Regions from separate parts of the Staphylococcus agnetis genome, predicted to be linked through region 2. Evidence: predicted binding sites of a transcription regulator. Region 2 holds the regulator's gene; each other region holds the start of a gene.

Region 1 (3,321 bases), 220 kb from region 2:
TTGATTGTTCTAACAATATCAGGTAATTGGTTTCCAGCTACAACTTTATTGGCCCCAAGAGAAGGTCCTACTTTTTTAGCAGTCGTATTTAAAAATGTATTGTTAGATAATGCGATAAAAAAATTCTTAACTAAACCCATGTTTATTCCTCCCCATGTCTTTGCATTGCTATTAGTGATAGTGTATCACGATTATATAGAGGAAGAAAACGGTTTCAGCTAAAAGTTTTTAGAATTTAATGAAAAAAGACATCTTTAAAGACATCTTAGCTTCATTTACCAAACCATTATCGCCAATAAGAAAATGGGTTAGGGAATGCGTATAAGGGTAGCACAAAAACTCGAGATGCTATTAGTATTATGATTGTGTGAGTTGCATGTTGGCATCTATAGGTTCCGCTAAGGCTGCTGAAAGTATAGGGAGGTTAAAAATAATGAAAAAACTAAGCATACATTTTAGCAAAAATTTCATTTATTAACTCCTTTATAGTTCGACTTACTTGAACCATATCACAATGCTTTTAATGTCTTGCGAAAATATTGTAAAGGTTCGTTAAAGTTTTCTGTTTGTTAAATTCGTGTAAATATTACACTTATAAACTTAACGATATCTTTAAAAATAATTCGTATTAGCCATGTTAAAATAGTATTAAGCATAATTAAGGGAGTTTTGAAATGTTTAGAGATTTAGTATTTTACACATTAGGAACTGAGCTAGATACGTTTTTTCAATATTTCATATTTGAACTTATATTATTAACACTCGTTGGATTAGCGATAGTCTTGATTACAAAAAAATTATGGATGGCCATAGCTATAATTGTTGCATTAAATCTTGTTGATACCGCAATAGTAGGGAACTTCAATGCGACGCAAGGACAAGGCACTTTAATAGGACAATTTTTCTTAATGATAGTTGCTAAATTCTTCCCTACATTTTATGAGGTATTATTAGTTGTGTTAATTTCGCGTATTCCATTTTTAAGACGCAAATTTAAGTTGGCATAAAATTGAATGAATCATGGTCACGTACGTTTAAGGTCAATCATAGACTTGAACGTACGTTTTGTATTTGATGGCGCATTTTGGCAAGAATTGATAAGATGAAAATAAAGATTTCTGAAACAGGAAGGAACAAATCGTATGTGGAAATGGGAAACAGAAAATGAAGCAAAAGGTGTCGTCGTTATAATACATAATATGCTAGAACATACTGGACGCTACGCTTATGTAATCACGCATTTACGTCGTAATGGATATCATGTCATTATGGGTGATTTGCCTGGACAAGGACAAAGTTCTCGCACAAAAAAAGGGCAAATTGAACATTTTGATGTGTACCAAGAACGTGTGCTAGAATGGGTCCAAATTGCTGAAGAATATCATTTGCCAACTTTTATTATTGGAGTAGGATTGGGCGGTCTTATAGCGGTCAATGTACTAGAAAAATTTGAATTGCATTTAGAGGGGCTTGTCTTACTTTCTCCATTATTTGCATTTCATCAAACCAATCAAACGAGAAAACATATGGTAACGTCACATATTGGTGATGTGTCTAAAAGCGCTAAATTTGAGTTAGGATTTAATATTGAAACTTTAACGACTAATCCAGAAGTTCAAGAAGAAACAGCTAAAGATGCCTTAATGCTCAAAAAAGTGAGCTACCATTGGTATAAACAAGTCGTTCAGGCGATGAAAAAAACACTAGACCATTTGAATCAGCTACCCAAAATGCCTCTATGTGTAATGTATGGTACGCATGATACGTTGTCGGATGTAACCGTTACACAACAGGTAATACGTCAATGTATGTGTGATGAAATGTACTACAAAGCATGGCCTGAGATGGTACATGAAATCCATAATGAACCAGAGCGTGAAGCTGTGATGCGTTATGTATTAAGTTTTTTAAATAATCGGGTATATGCTGCGGGTTTTGTTGTTGAAGATCAAGAAACGTTATAAGTGACATGCTTATGACAATCATATGTAAAATATTGCATGCAAATAGAATTCGTGGTAAATTAATAATGTGAAAAATATCACATAAAACATAATTGATTAAAGGACTTCGTAGATAGGAGCGTGTCAGTATGTCAAAAAAAGGTAACAAAGTTGTTTTAGTAGGTAATGGTGCAGTAGGTGCTAGTTACGCATTTACTATGGTAAGTCAAGGTGTGGCAGATGAATTGCTCATCATTGATATTAATGAAGATAAAGTACGTGGTGACGTACTTGATTTAAACCATGGTGCACCTTATGCAATGTCTCCAGTAAAAGTAAAAGCAGGTAAATATGAGGATTGTGGCGATGCAGATTTAATCGTAATTTGTGCAGGGGCACCTCAAAAAGTTGGAGAAACGCGTCTTGATTTAGTTGAAAAAAATGCAAAGATATATAAAGGTATTATTACTTCTATTATGGACAGTGGTTTTGATGGTATCTTCTTAATTGCAGCGAACCCTGTAGATATTTTAACGTATGTAACTTTAAAATATTCTGGTTTACCTAAACATAAAGTTATTGGTTCAGGTACGATTTTAGATACAGCACGTTTCAAACATCTTTTAAGTGAGGCATTTGATGTAGCACCTTCAAGTGTACATGCTAATATTATTGGTGAACATGGTGACTCTGAAGTACCGGTATGGTCTAGTGCAACAATTGCAGGCGTATCATTATATGATGAATTGAAAAAAGATCCAGAAAAAAGTCATCTCATTGAAGACATTTATGTTCAAACACGTGATGCTGCGTATGACATTATTAAAGCAAAAGGTGCGACATATTATGGTGTTGCAATGGGATTAATGCATATTTCTAAAGCGATTTTACGCAATCAAAATGTTGTTTTAACTGTTTCAAGTTATCTTGAAGGTGAATACGGTCATGAAGGCGTATATACAGGTGTACCTACACTAATCAATGGTGAAGGTGCTGTGAAAATTATTGAAACACCTTTAAATGATGATGAAAAAGAAAAATTCGCGAAATCGTGTAAAGTGTTAAAAGACATGCAAGATTCTATTGAATATTTATTCGAATAATGCTTTAGTGAATATTAAATAATAAGGACATAAGTTCATAGTTTGATGAATTCATATGATTAAGCTTTTCATGATTAGGGTACACATATCATAATGAATAATGTATCAATTATAAAGGATAATCTATAATGGAGGCTTAATCATGGTAAAAAAATCAAAATATGATGTAAGTGATATCGTTCTTTTGGATAATCTACAAAAGCAAGTTGAAGCTATCTTTGATGAAATTGATAAGCAATTTGATTTATCAAAAGAAGAATTTCTGATTCTACTCA
Region 2 (3,321 bases):
ATTAGGAATTGCTTCTGTTGCCTGTGTACAATCAAAATCGATTTTCAATTCATCCCCCAACGGTAATTCTTGCATTTTCTTTTGCGCTTCAATCAATGGAAATGGACATACCATTCCTACTGTTCCTAATTCATGTACCATTTTAATTCCTCCTACAATTTATCTATTGTGATACACTGACTGTTTTCGATTGGATAGATTGACGTTGTTGTGCCACTTTCATAGGGCGCACAAACATAAAATAACTCATGAACCAAGTTCCAAAAATCATAAATGCCAGTCCAATCCAACCTTGCCATGATAGAGCTGCAGTTGCTACTAATCCATTACCAATAGAACAGCCACCTGCTACTGCTGCACCAAAGCCCATGCACATTCCGCCTATAGCGCTATTACGTATCGTTTTTTTATCGGGTAAACGCCACGCAAATTCTTTTGAACCTCTAGCTGCAATATAAGAGCCAAAAAAGATGCCAATAACTAAAAATACACCCCAGTCAACTACTGAAATATCACCTGTAGTTAAAAACATCACTATATTGGAAGATGGCGTTGTGATGCCTAACCCACCTTGACGACCTGTTGATTCTGACATCGGCCATGCAAAGAGTGCAATTAGACCAACTGCAATAGCAGCAATAAAAGGATGGAACCGTTTTTCAAATAAAATATGACGCAATCCTGAATATTTTTGTTTTAGCTGTGGCACCGCAATTTTGGGTTTTGGTTTTCTTAATGTTTTAATCACGAAAAACAACGTAACAGTGACTAATATGATTAAGAAAATCCAGTTTGGAATACCTGTAGATTGAGCCATATCTGCATTAGCAACCGTTTTACTATTGAGCGCATTCATGAGTGGTGCTAAAAGACCATTTTTTGTAATAGCTGCAAATAAACCATACATCACAAGTGCAATCCAACTACCTATTAACCCTTCACCTGCACGGTAATATGTCCCTGTAGCACATCCACCCGCTAAAATAATACCGACACCAAATATAAAAGAGCCAATTACTGTGCCTATAATTGGAAACGTTTCATTTGCTATTGTGATAACACCCATTACGTTGAGAATATAAATGCCTATTGCTTGAATCGCTATGGCAATGAGCAATGCATAAAACATCTTATTATTTTTCTGAACGTACATATCTCTAAACCCTCCAGTAAGGCAAAAACGTGTACGTTGCATTACAAATCCAAGTAGTACCCCTACTATAAGACCACTTACTATAGTCCAAATCATACATACCTCTCCTATCCCGATTATTATGATAAGAATTATAGCAAATACACATTTTTTATCAAGGGGTTGAATCAAAATAAAAAAGATCAAAGCGACAGACGCTTCGATCTCCAATTTCATATTCATAGATCATTGCTGTTGAAATGCAATCGGCACCATGATGTGATGGTGCTTATTTACATTTACCCATAATTTTTCATAAAAAATAACAAGGATTGTAGTTCGACACCTAAATCGATTTGATGCACTTGCACATCATTAGGTACTTGAACAGGTGATGGAGTAAAATTTAAAATACCTTTCACACCTGCGTCTACAACTTTATCAGTAACACTTTGTGCAACTTTGATAGGTGTCGCAATAATAATTACTTCTAAGGCTTGATCTTGAATGACTTTTTTCATTTCATCCATAGATTTCACTGTGACATCCCCAATTTTAGTACCCACGATTTCAGGATCTATATCAAATGCTTCAGTAATAAACATATCATCATGTATCGGGAAGTTGAAAGAAATTAAAGCTTTACCTAAATGACCAACACCAACAACACCTATTTTAATTAAATCAGCATCACTTAGCTCTGATTTAAAAAATTCTAATAAACTGTCGATATTGTAACCATAGCCTTTTTTTCCAAGTTCACCAAAGTACGAAAAATCACGTCTAATCGTGGCGGAGTCTATACCAAGACCCTCACTAATTTCTTTAGAGTTGACACGTGAAGCCCCTTTAGATTTGAGACTATTTACAAAACGATAATATAACGGTAAACGTTTCAGCGTCGCACGTGGAATTTTATTTAATTCTTTAGTCATTTTCGTTCCTCCATCTTTTGCATACCATTTCAGGTCGCACACTCAAAGTTATATGAGCTATAACAACTTTAAAAATATTTTATAATAAAAAGATTTATCTACTTTATTTTGTATAAATAACTGCAAATACATTATGACTTAATATTGTTTTGTTAAAAATTTCACCTACTTTTATTCATTTTCATTATAACTTAAAACCGCTTTTAAAGGAACATAATCTATTTGAACCCCTTCCACTTTGTTGTACAATAATGAAGAATGAAAGGAGCTTTAACATGATACTAATGCAATTAAGTCAGCTCTCGAAATCATTTGACGGTGAAGAGATTTTTAGTCATGTCAATTTTGAAATCCAAACGGGTGAACACATTGGCATCGTTGGGCGTAACGGTGCCGGAAAATCGACATTGATGAAAATCATTGCTGATGTCGATGATTACGATAGCGGACATATCTCTAAAATTAAGGGTTTAAAGATTGGTTATTTAACACAACAGATGACATTAAATACGAATAATACTGTTTTTGATGAAATGGCAAAACCTTTTAAAGAAATTGAGGCAATTGCACAAAAGATGCAATTAGAAACAGATTGGTTGAGTACACACGCGGAAGACTATGAAAGTCAAGCTTACCAAGAGCACCTTAATCGTTACGAAACGTTATCTAACCAGTTCGAACGCATGGAAGGCTATCAATATGAAAGTAAAATTAAAACGGTTTTAAATGGGTTGAAATTTTCAGAAGACGATTATTATCGCCCCATAAACGACTTTAGTGGCGGCCAAAAAACGCGTTTGTCACTTGCACAAATGTTACTCAGCGAACCTGATCTTCTTCTATTAGATGAACCGACCAACCATTTAGATATGGAAACTACAGAGTGGTTAGAAGATTATTTGAAATATTTTAACGGCGCAATTGTCATCATTTCACATGACCGCTTCTTTTTAGATAAGATTGTTACACAAGTTTATGATGTTGCACTTGGTGAGGTGAAACTTTATAAAGGGAACTATGCGAAATATATCCAATTACGTGATGCATATTATGAAAAACGCATGGCGGAATATGAACGTCAACAAGCTGAAATCAAACGTCTCGAAACATTTGTAGATAAGAATATTACACGCGCTTCGACGAGTGGCATGGCTAAAAGTCGTCGTAAAATGTTAGAAAAAATGGCACGTATTGAAAAGCCATTACTGGATGCTAAAAGTGCAAACATTCAATTTGATTTTGATAGAAACACCG
Region 3 (3,321 bases), 680 kb from region 2:
TTTAAAACGTTACCAACAACACGTTAACAAAGCACCAAATATCGAATACTAAAGCCCAAAAAAGCACGTATCATGAACCTATGATACGTGCTTTTCATATTTATATAGATATCTTCTTAAAGCGCAGTGGTGTAATACGTATTGACCGTAATCAATAACAAAGTTAACCACTAACTTTTTGCCGCTTCTCATACATATAGTTCCCAATATTGAGCACAATACCGAGTAAAATAATCCCTCCTGAGATCATTGTAATGTGCGCATAAGGTAAACCATGTCCGAGCAATCCTGACCCGATCATTGCACCGATAAAATTCGCTAAATTAAATATAGAGCCCACCATGGTGCTGGCGAGTAGCGGGGCCTCACTTGCACCAAAAATGATTTTACTGTTAAGTAACGGCGTTGTTCCAAACGTCCCAAATCCAAACAAAAATACGATGATGAGCGCAAACAGCCCTATTGGTAAAGCGTACACGAGTAAAACAATGGTCACAAATAACAACAAATACGAGAAAAATAGCCCCATCGTTAATTTTTCCTCAGTCACATTTCCAGAGACGACGTTACCGATGACACCACCAAGGCCAAATAAAAATAGACACACTGTAATACCAGCTGTGTCAAATGGTGACAACGCTTTTAACATCGGTTCTACAAAGGTATACGTTGTAAACACACCAGAAAATCCAAATACAATCATCGCAATCGTAATTAAAATTTGTGGTTGTTTAAAGGCTCCGAGTTCTTTACGTAAGTTAGGTTCCGCACTCATCTCCACATCAGGTGTACATTTTAAAATACCTATCAATGTAATGATTGCAATGGCAACCATAATACCGAAAACAACACGCCAATTCGCTAAATCTCCTAAAAACGCCCCAAACGGTACACCAATCATAATCGCAATGGTTAATCCAGTTTGTACTAACGCGATGGCTTGCGTCCGTTTCGCTGGCGACACAATGTTCGTTGCGACACTCATACTCACCCCAAAGAACGGCGCATGCATTGCTGCTGATAATAACCGTGACAACAATAATACATAAAAATGGGGTGCCAACATGCCTAATACATTACTAAAAATAAAAATACCTACAAAAACAGGCAATAAGATGCGTGCACGATATTTAAACGTTAAAATACGCATCACAGGCCCTATAAATGCGACGCTCAAAGCATACACACTGACAAGCAACCCTGCTGTAGATATCTGGATATGCATATCACCTGCGATTTGCGACAATAATCCAATGACAACATATTCAGACATGCCTATCGCAAAGGTGCCTAACATAAAAAAGAAAATGGTTATTTTAGTTGATTGATGCCTCACAATACTCCTCCAAACGCATTTCATATTGTCATACGCATGGTATGTTACCGAAAATCTCGTAAAAATGAAAGAGACGTGCTTAACCCTAGACGACTTCATTTAACCTTAAACCGTGTCAAACCTTTGTTGTCACAACTTCGTAAAAATCCTTATGACCAAAGACTTTAGCACAGATTTTTAACATTTTTACACTAAAAATGAATACTAATATTTTTGATTTAATTTGAAGAACTGGTTAATAATATTTATTGATAGTTGATGTAAAAAGCTGTTGAAGGGCTATTTTAGGAGGTGCTAAAAATGAAACGCGAAGAAAGACAAAAATTTATCGAGATCATCGTACAACATAACTGTATAACATCGAAGCAAGATGTGATCGATATTATAGAAGCACGATTTGGCATTCATTTTAGCCTAACGACCATTGCGAACGATTTCTTACAGTTAAATATACATAAAGTCCCTTCTCAACATCACCCCTCACACTATCAACTGATATCCAATGACAAACCAAAATATCATCATATCTTAAAACGGTTGTATCAAGATGACATTCAACGTATCTCAGTTATTAACCAGTGTATTTTAATTCAATCCTCTCCAGGATTTGGTCAAACGATTAATTTTTATATCGATGCATTACAACTGAATGCCATCATCGGTACAGTAAGCGGTAATGATACGACAATGATTATGACACGCTCAAATGATGCAGCGCGACATGTCGTTACAGAACTCTTTCCAGACCATACGCTTTAGCATGATTATGCATCATATTGTATCAACGACAAATTACGACGAAACCTATACGTGAATATACACACAATATCCATCACATATCGCATAACACCGCGTGTGTCATGCAAGAAAATAAATTTTTTTGTATAGACCTATCTTTAAAACAAGAAATATTCCTCTCTTCATTTGTGAAATAAATCACGATGTAAGCGTTTTATAACCTTTATAGTGAAGACATCATCACATAAAGGAGGAAAATTAAAATGAAACGCACGATTAATGTTAATAGTGAAATCGGCCGTTTAAAAACCGTTTTACTTAAACGACCTGGTAAAGAATTAGAAAATCTTGTTCCTGATTATTTAGACGGCTTACTTTTTGATGACATTCCTTATTTAAAAGTCGCCCAACGCGAACATGACTACTTTGCAGAAGTTTTAAAAAACGAAGGTGTAGAAGTGTTATACCTTGAAAAATTAACTGCAGAAAGTTTAACAGAACCTCAAGTACGCGAACAATTTATCGATGAGATTTTAGCAGAATCACGTAAAACCGTTCTAGGCCACGAAGCAGAAATCAAAGCGCTGTTTTCAAAATTAGATAATCAAAGCTTAGTCGATAAAATAATGGCTGGCGTTCGAAAAGAAGAAATCAATTTAAAAACAACACATCTCGTTGAATATATGGATGACAAATATCCGTTTTATCTTGACCCAATGCCGAACCTTTATTTCACGCGTGATCCTCAAGCGTCCGTCGGTAACGGGGTTACAATTAATCGCATGTATTGGCGCGCACGTCGCCGTGAATCAATATTCATGCAATATATCTTGAACCATCACCCTGACTTTAAAGACAGTGACATTCCAGTTTGGGTGGACCGAGATAGTCCGTTCAATATTGAAGGTGGCGATGAACTCGTCTTATCTAAAGAAGTGCTTGCGATTGGAATTTCAGAACGCACATCAGCACAAGCAATCGAACGTTTGGCACGTAGCATCTTTAGCAATCCTGTATCAACATTTAAGAAAATCATTGCGATTGAAATCCCTACAAGTCGTACGTTTATGCATTTAGATACGGTATTTACAATGATAGATTACGATAAGTTCACTATGCATGCTGCCATACTGAAATCTGAAGGTCATATGAATATCTTTACGATTGAACCATGTGTCGGCGATGACAACATTAAAATCACCCATTCTAACCAGTTGAAACAAACTTTAGAAGACGCGTTAAACCTC
Region 4 (3,321 bases), 310 kb from region 2:
GCGAAGTTAATCGATGACATACGGAATTTATCTTCAGAATTAAGACCGTCATCATTAGATGATCTTGGTTTAGATGCCGCATTTAAGACATACTTTAAACAGCTTGAAAACAATTACGGCTTGATGGTGAATTACCACTTCGATATGCCGCCGCAACGCTTTGATAGTGAGATTGAAACGGTTGTATACCGTGTCGTCCAAGAAGCGGTATTTAATGCTATGAAATATGCGGATGTAGATGTTGTAGATGTCAATGTTCGAAAAGATAAAAATCGGTTATTTGCTGAAGTTTCAGATCAAGGGACTGGTTTCGATCCGAAAGGCCATCCAAAAGGTTCAGGATTAGGACTATATGGAATGAATGAACGTGCTGAACTCGTTAACGGCAAATTAGACATTAAAACAGAAAAAGGGAAAGGTACTCTCGTCACTTTAGAGGTGCCTCTTGAACAAATTGGGGGCGTTGAGCTTGAAAATCGTAATCGCAGATGATCACGCAGTCGTACGTACGGGCTTTTCAATGATTTTAAACTTTCAAGAAGATATGGAAGTTGTAGGAACAGCTGCAGATGGTGTAGAAGCCTATCAAATGGTCATGAAATACGAACCTGATGTTTTAATTATGGATTTAAGCATGCCACCTGGAGAATCGGGTTTAATTGCGACGAGTAAAATCTTAGATAGTTTTCCTAAAACGAAGATTTTGATTTTAACGATGTATGATGATGAGGAATATTTATTCCACGTGTTACGTAGTGGGGCGAGTGGCTATATTTTAAAGAATGCACCGGATGAGCAACTGTTACTTGCAATACGGACAGTTTATAAAGGTGAAACATTTATCGACCCTAAAATGACGACGTCGCTCGTTAAAGAATTTGTCCATTCATCTGATGATGCCTCATACTCCAATGATCCATTTAAAGTATTATCTAAACGAGAACTTGAAATTTTACCACTTATCGCAAAAGGATACGGTAATAAAGACATTGCTGAAAAACTATTTGTTTCCGTAAAGACTGTTGAAGCTCATAAAACACGCATTATGGATAAATTAAACTTAAAGTCTAAACCCGAACTCGTGGAATATGCATTAAAGAAAAAGTTATTAGATTTTTAAATTAAACGTTGGAAGTCTTAGTTAAGATTTCTAGCGTTTTTTTACTTTCTGATTTTTATTAATTCGACGTTAAATCACATGTGAAAATGCTAACTTTTTTAGGGGAAGCACCGATATGTGTATAGGGGAAGTCCTTATGTTATTAATTTCACAAGCACGTTACACTATGTATGAATTAGTTAACACGTATTAAAATGAGAGACAATGGAAAAAGGTCTATACGTTTTGGTACACTGTGAAATTTAAAGAAAAAGGGTGAAAGAGAATGAATAAGTCAAAAGGCGGTCTTCAGCTCGGTTTACAAACACTGAGTCTTGTAGCTGGGTTCATGGCGTGGAGCATTATTGCACCACTGATGCCATTTATTTCTCAAGATATTAAAATCTCAAGTGGACAGTTATCTATCATCTTAGCGATTCCTGTCATTTTAGGTTCAGTCCTTCGTGTACCATTTGGATATTTAACAAACATTGTTGGTGCAAAATGGGTATTTTTTACGAGCTTTATTGTATTACTGATACCTGTTTTCTTACTTAGCCAAGCGACGTCTCCTGGTGCATTAATGTTTGCAGGCTTCTTTTTAGGAGTGGGAGGCGCAATTTTCTCTGTAGGTGTAACATCCATTCCAAAATATTTTTCTAAAGACAAAGTCGGTTTAGCAAACGGGATTTATGGAATGGGGAACTTAGGTACAGCAGTCTCTGCGTTCTTAGCACCACCTATCGCAGGTGCGATTGGTTGGCAATCTACTATTAAATTGTATCTTATCGTAATGGCTGTATTTGCGATGATTATGTTCTTCTTAGGTGATGGAAAAGAACCAAAAGTGAAAGTCCCACTTGTTGAGCAATCACGCAAATTGATGGCCAACTACAAATTGTATTATTTAAGCTTCTGGTATTTCATCACATTTGGTGCATTCGTTGCATTTGGTTTATTTTTACCTAACTACTTAGTGACACATTTTGGTATTGATAAAGTAGATGCAGGAATTAGAACAGGTGTATTTATTGCACTCGCAACGTTCTTACGTCCAGTTGGTGGTATGTTAGGAGATAAATTTAACGCAGTGACAATGTTAAAGATTTTCTTCACTATTATGATTGTAGGATCATTCTTGTTAGGTGTTTCTCAAAATATCTTCTTCTTTACACTTGGCTGTTTAACAGTCAGTGTATGTGCAGGTATTGGAAATGGACTCATCTTCAAGCTTGTGCCACATTACTTTACAACAGAAGCGGGTGTGGCCAACGGTATCGTCTCCATGATGGGTGGCCTTGGTGGTTTCTTCCCACCACTTGTGATTTCAGCAGTGACAGCTATGACGGGTACAAGTCATTTGGCATTTATATTATTAAGTGTTTTCGGTATTATCGCATTACTGACAATGATGAATTTATCAAAACGTGAAAAAAACGTCGCATAAATAAAGTAGCGCGCTAGAGTAGCATTCAATGCCTCTAGCGCGTTTTTGATTTTAAAAGCTTTTCCACATTTATGATTAAATGAAAGTAAAACGTGATCTAAAAATGCGCGGTGATAATCGTTAACGCTTTTCGTTGACTAATGTAACCTCACGCAAGAAAATGTGTTTTTATAATGTTTTCCAACACAACAGGTAATTCTACAAAAGCACTTTGTTTATGAATACGCTCTGTCACTTTATGCGCATCTTTACCGATTGGACCACAATTAATTAATGGTGCTTGAATGGCTTCAATATCTTTAAATGGAATTTTATATGTACGATTAAATACAGGTGTATTGTGTTCAAATGATTCAAAACCAGAGCCATTCGGTGAGGGTGCTACATAACTTAAATCACTAATACCATTGAAATAATGAATGCGTTCCGAACTGCGTTGAAATGATTGTTTGAAGGTGTCACGTATAGTTTGACCTACAGCTTCAGTCATCGGGTTGAATGATGTATTAGTAGCTGGATAATAAGGTGGTGTAAAAAATGTAATGACCGTTGGACCGAGGTCTCGACACATATTCATCAGCAAATCGACAATGGTAATTGATTGTAAGTGTGCGGCAGAATCATGTGCGATAACATCGTCAATCATTTGTTGTACTGTACGTTCATCATGAATCTTTACCGCATGTTGATAGAGTTCTTGATACGTCATAAAGTTCATTTGTATATCAAAAGCAATATCTTCAGCGTTGATGCGCTTTTCATAAATAGACATTCC

The links. Region 2 encodes Rex, which represses fermentation and respiration genes when NADH is low (regulators of the CRP and FNR family bind a similar motif). Its sites were predicted from a motif close to TTGTGAAATATTTCACAA; they were not measured.
Region 1: a site for Rex is predicted at 2,030-2,047, ahead of GJE18_RS06805 (L-lactate dehydrogenase). Genes of this name have one in related genera too.
Region 3: a site for Rex is predicted at 2,261-2,278, ahead of arcA (arginine deiminase). Genes of this name have one in related genera too.
Region 4: a site for Rex is predicted at 1,257-1,274, ahead of GJE18_RS09790 (nitrate/nitrite transporter). Genes of this name have one in related genera too.

The regions. Positions count from the first base shown of each region.
Region 1 is NZ_CP045927.1:1,377,936-1,381,256, reverse strand. Features, by position in the region: gene GJE18_RS06820 (proline dehydrogenase family protein) at 1-140, opposite strand, end outside; gene GJE18_RS06815 (hypothetical protein) at 675-1,007, shown strand; gene GJE18_RS06810 (alpha/beta fold hydrolase) at 1,143-1,964, shown strand; gene GJE18_RS06805 (L-lactate dehydrogenase) at 2,093-3,046, shown strand; gene GJE18_RS06800 (transcriptional regulator, SarA/Rot family) at 3,189-3,321, shown strand, end outside.
Region 2 is NZ_CP045927.1:1,602,438-1,605,758, forward strand. Features, by position in the region: gene GJE18_RS08175 (sulfurtransferase TusA family protein) at 1-141, opposite strand, end outside; gene GJE18_RS08180 (YeeE/YedE family protein) at 164-1,249, opposite strand; gene GJE18_RS08185 (redox-sensing transcriptional repressor Rex) at 1,432-2,067, opposite strand; gene abc-f (ribosomal protection-like ABC-F family protein) at 2,343-3,321, shown strand, end outside.
Region 3 is NZ_CP045927.1:2,284,233-2,287,553, forward strand. Features, by position in the region: gene GJE18_RS11430 (SE2200 family small protein) at 1-52, shown strand, start outside; gene GJE18_RS11435 (MFS transporter) at 164-1,297, opposite strand; gene GJE18_RS11440 (arginine repressor) at 1,637-2,095, shown strand; gene arcA (arginine deiminase) at 2,338-3,321, shown strand, end outside.
Region 4 is NZ_CP045927.1:1,911,268-1,914,588, reverse strand. Features, by position in the region: gene GJE18_RS09800 (sensor histidine kinase) at 1-492, shown strand, start outside; gene nreC (nitrate respiration regulation response regulator NreC) at 470-1,120, shown strand; gene GJE18_RS09790 (nitrate/nitrite transporter) at 1,386-2,546, shown strand; gene GJE18_RS09785 (M20/M25/M40 family metallo-hydrolase) at 2,695-3,321, opposite strand, start outside.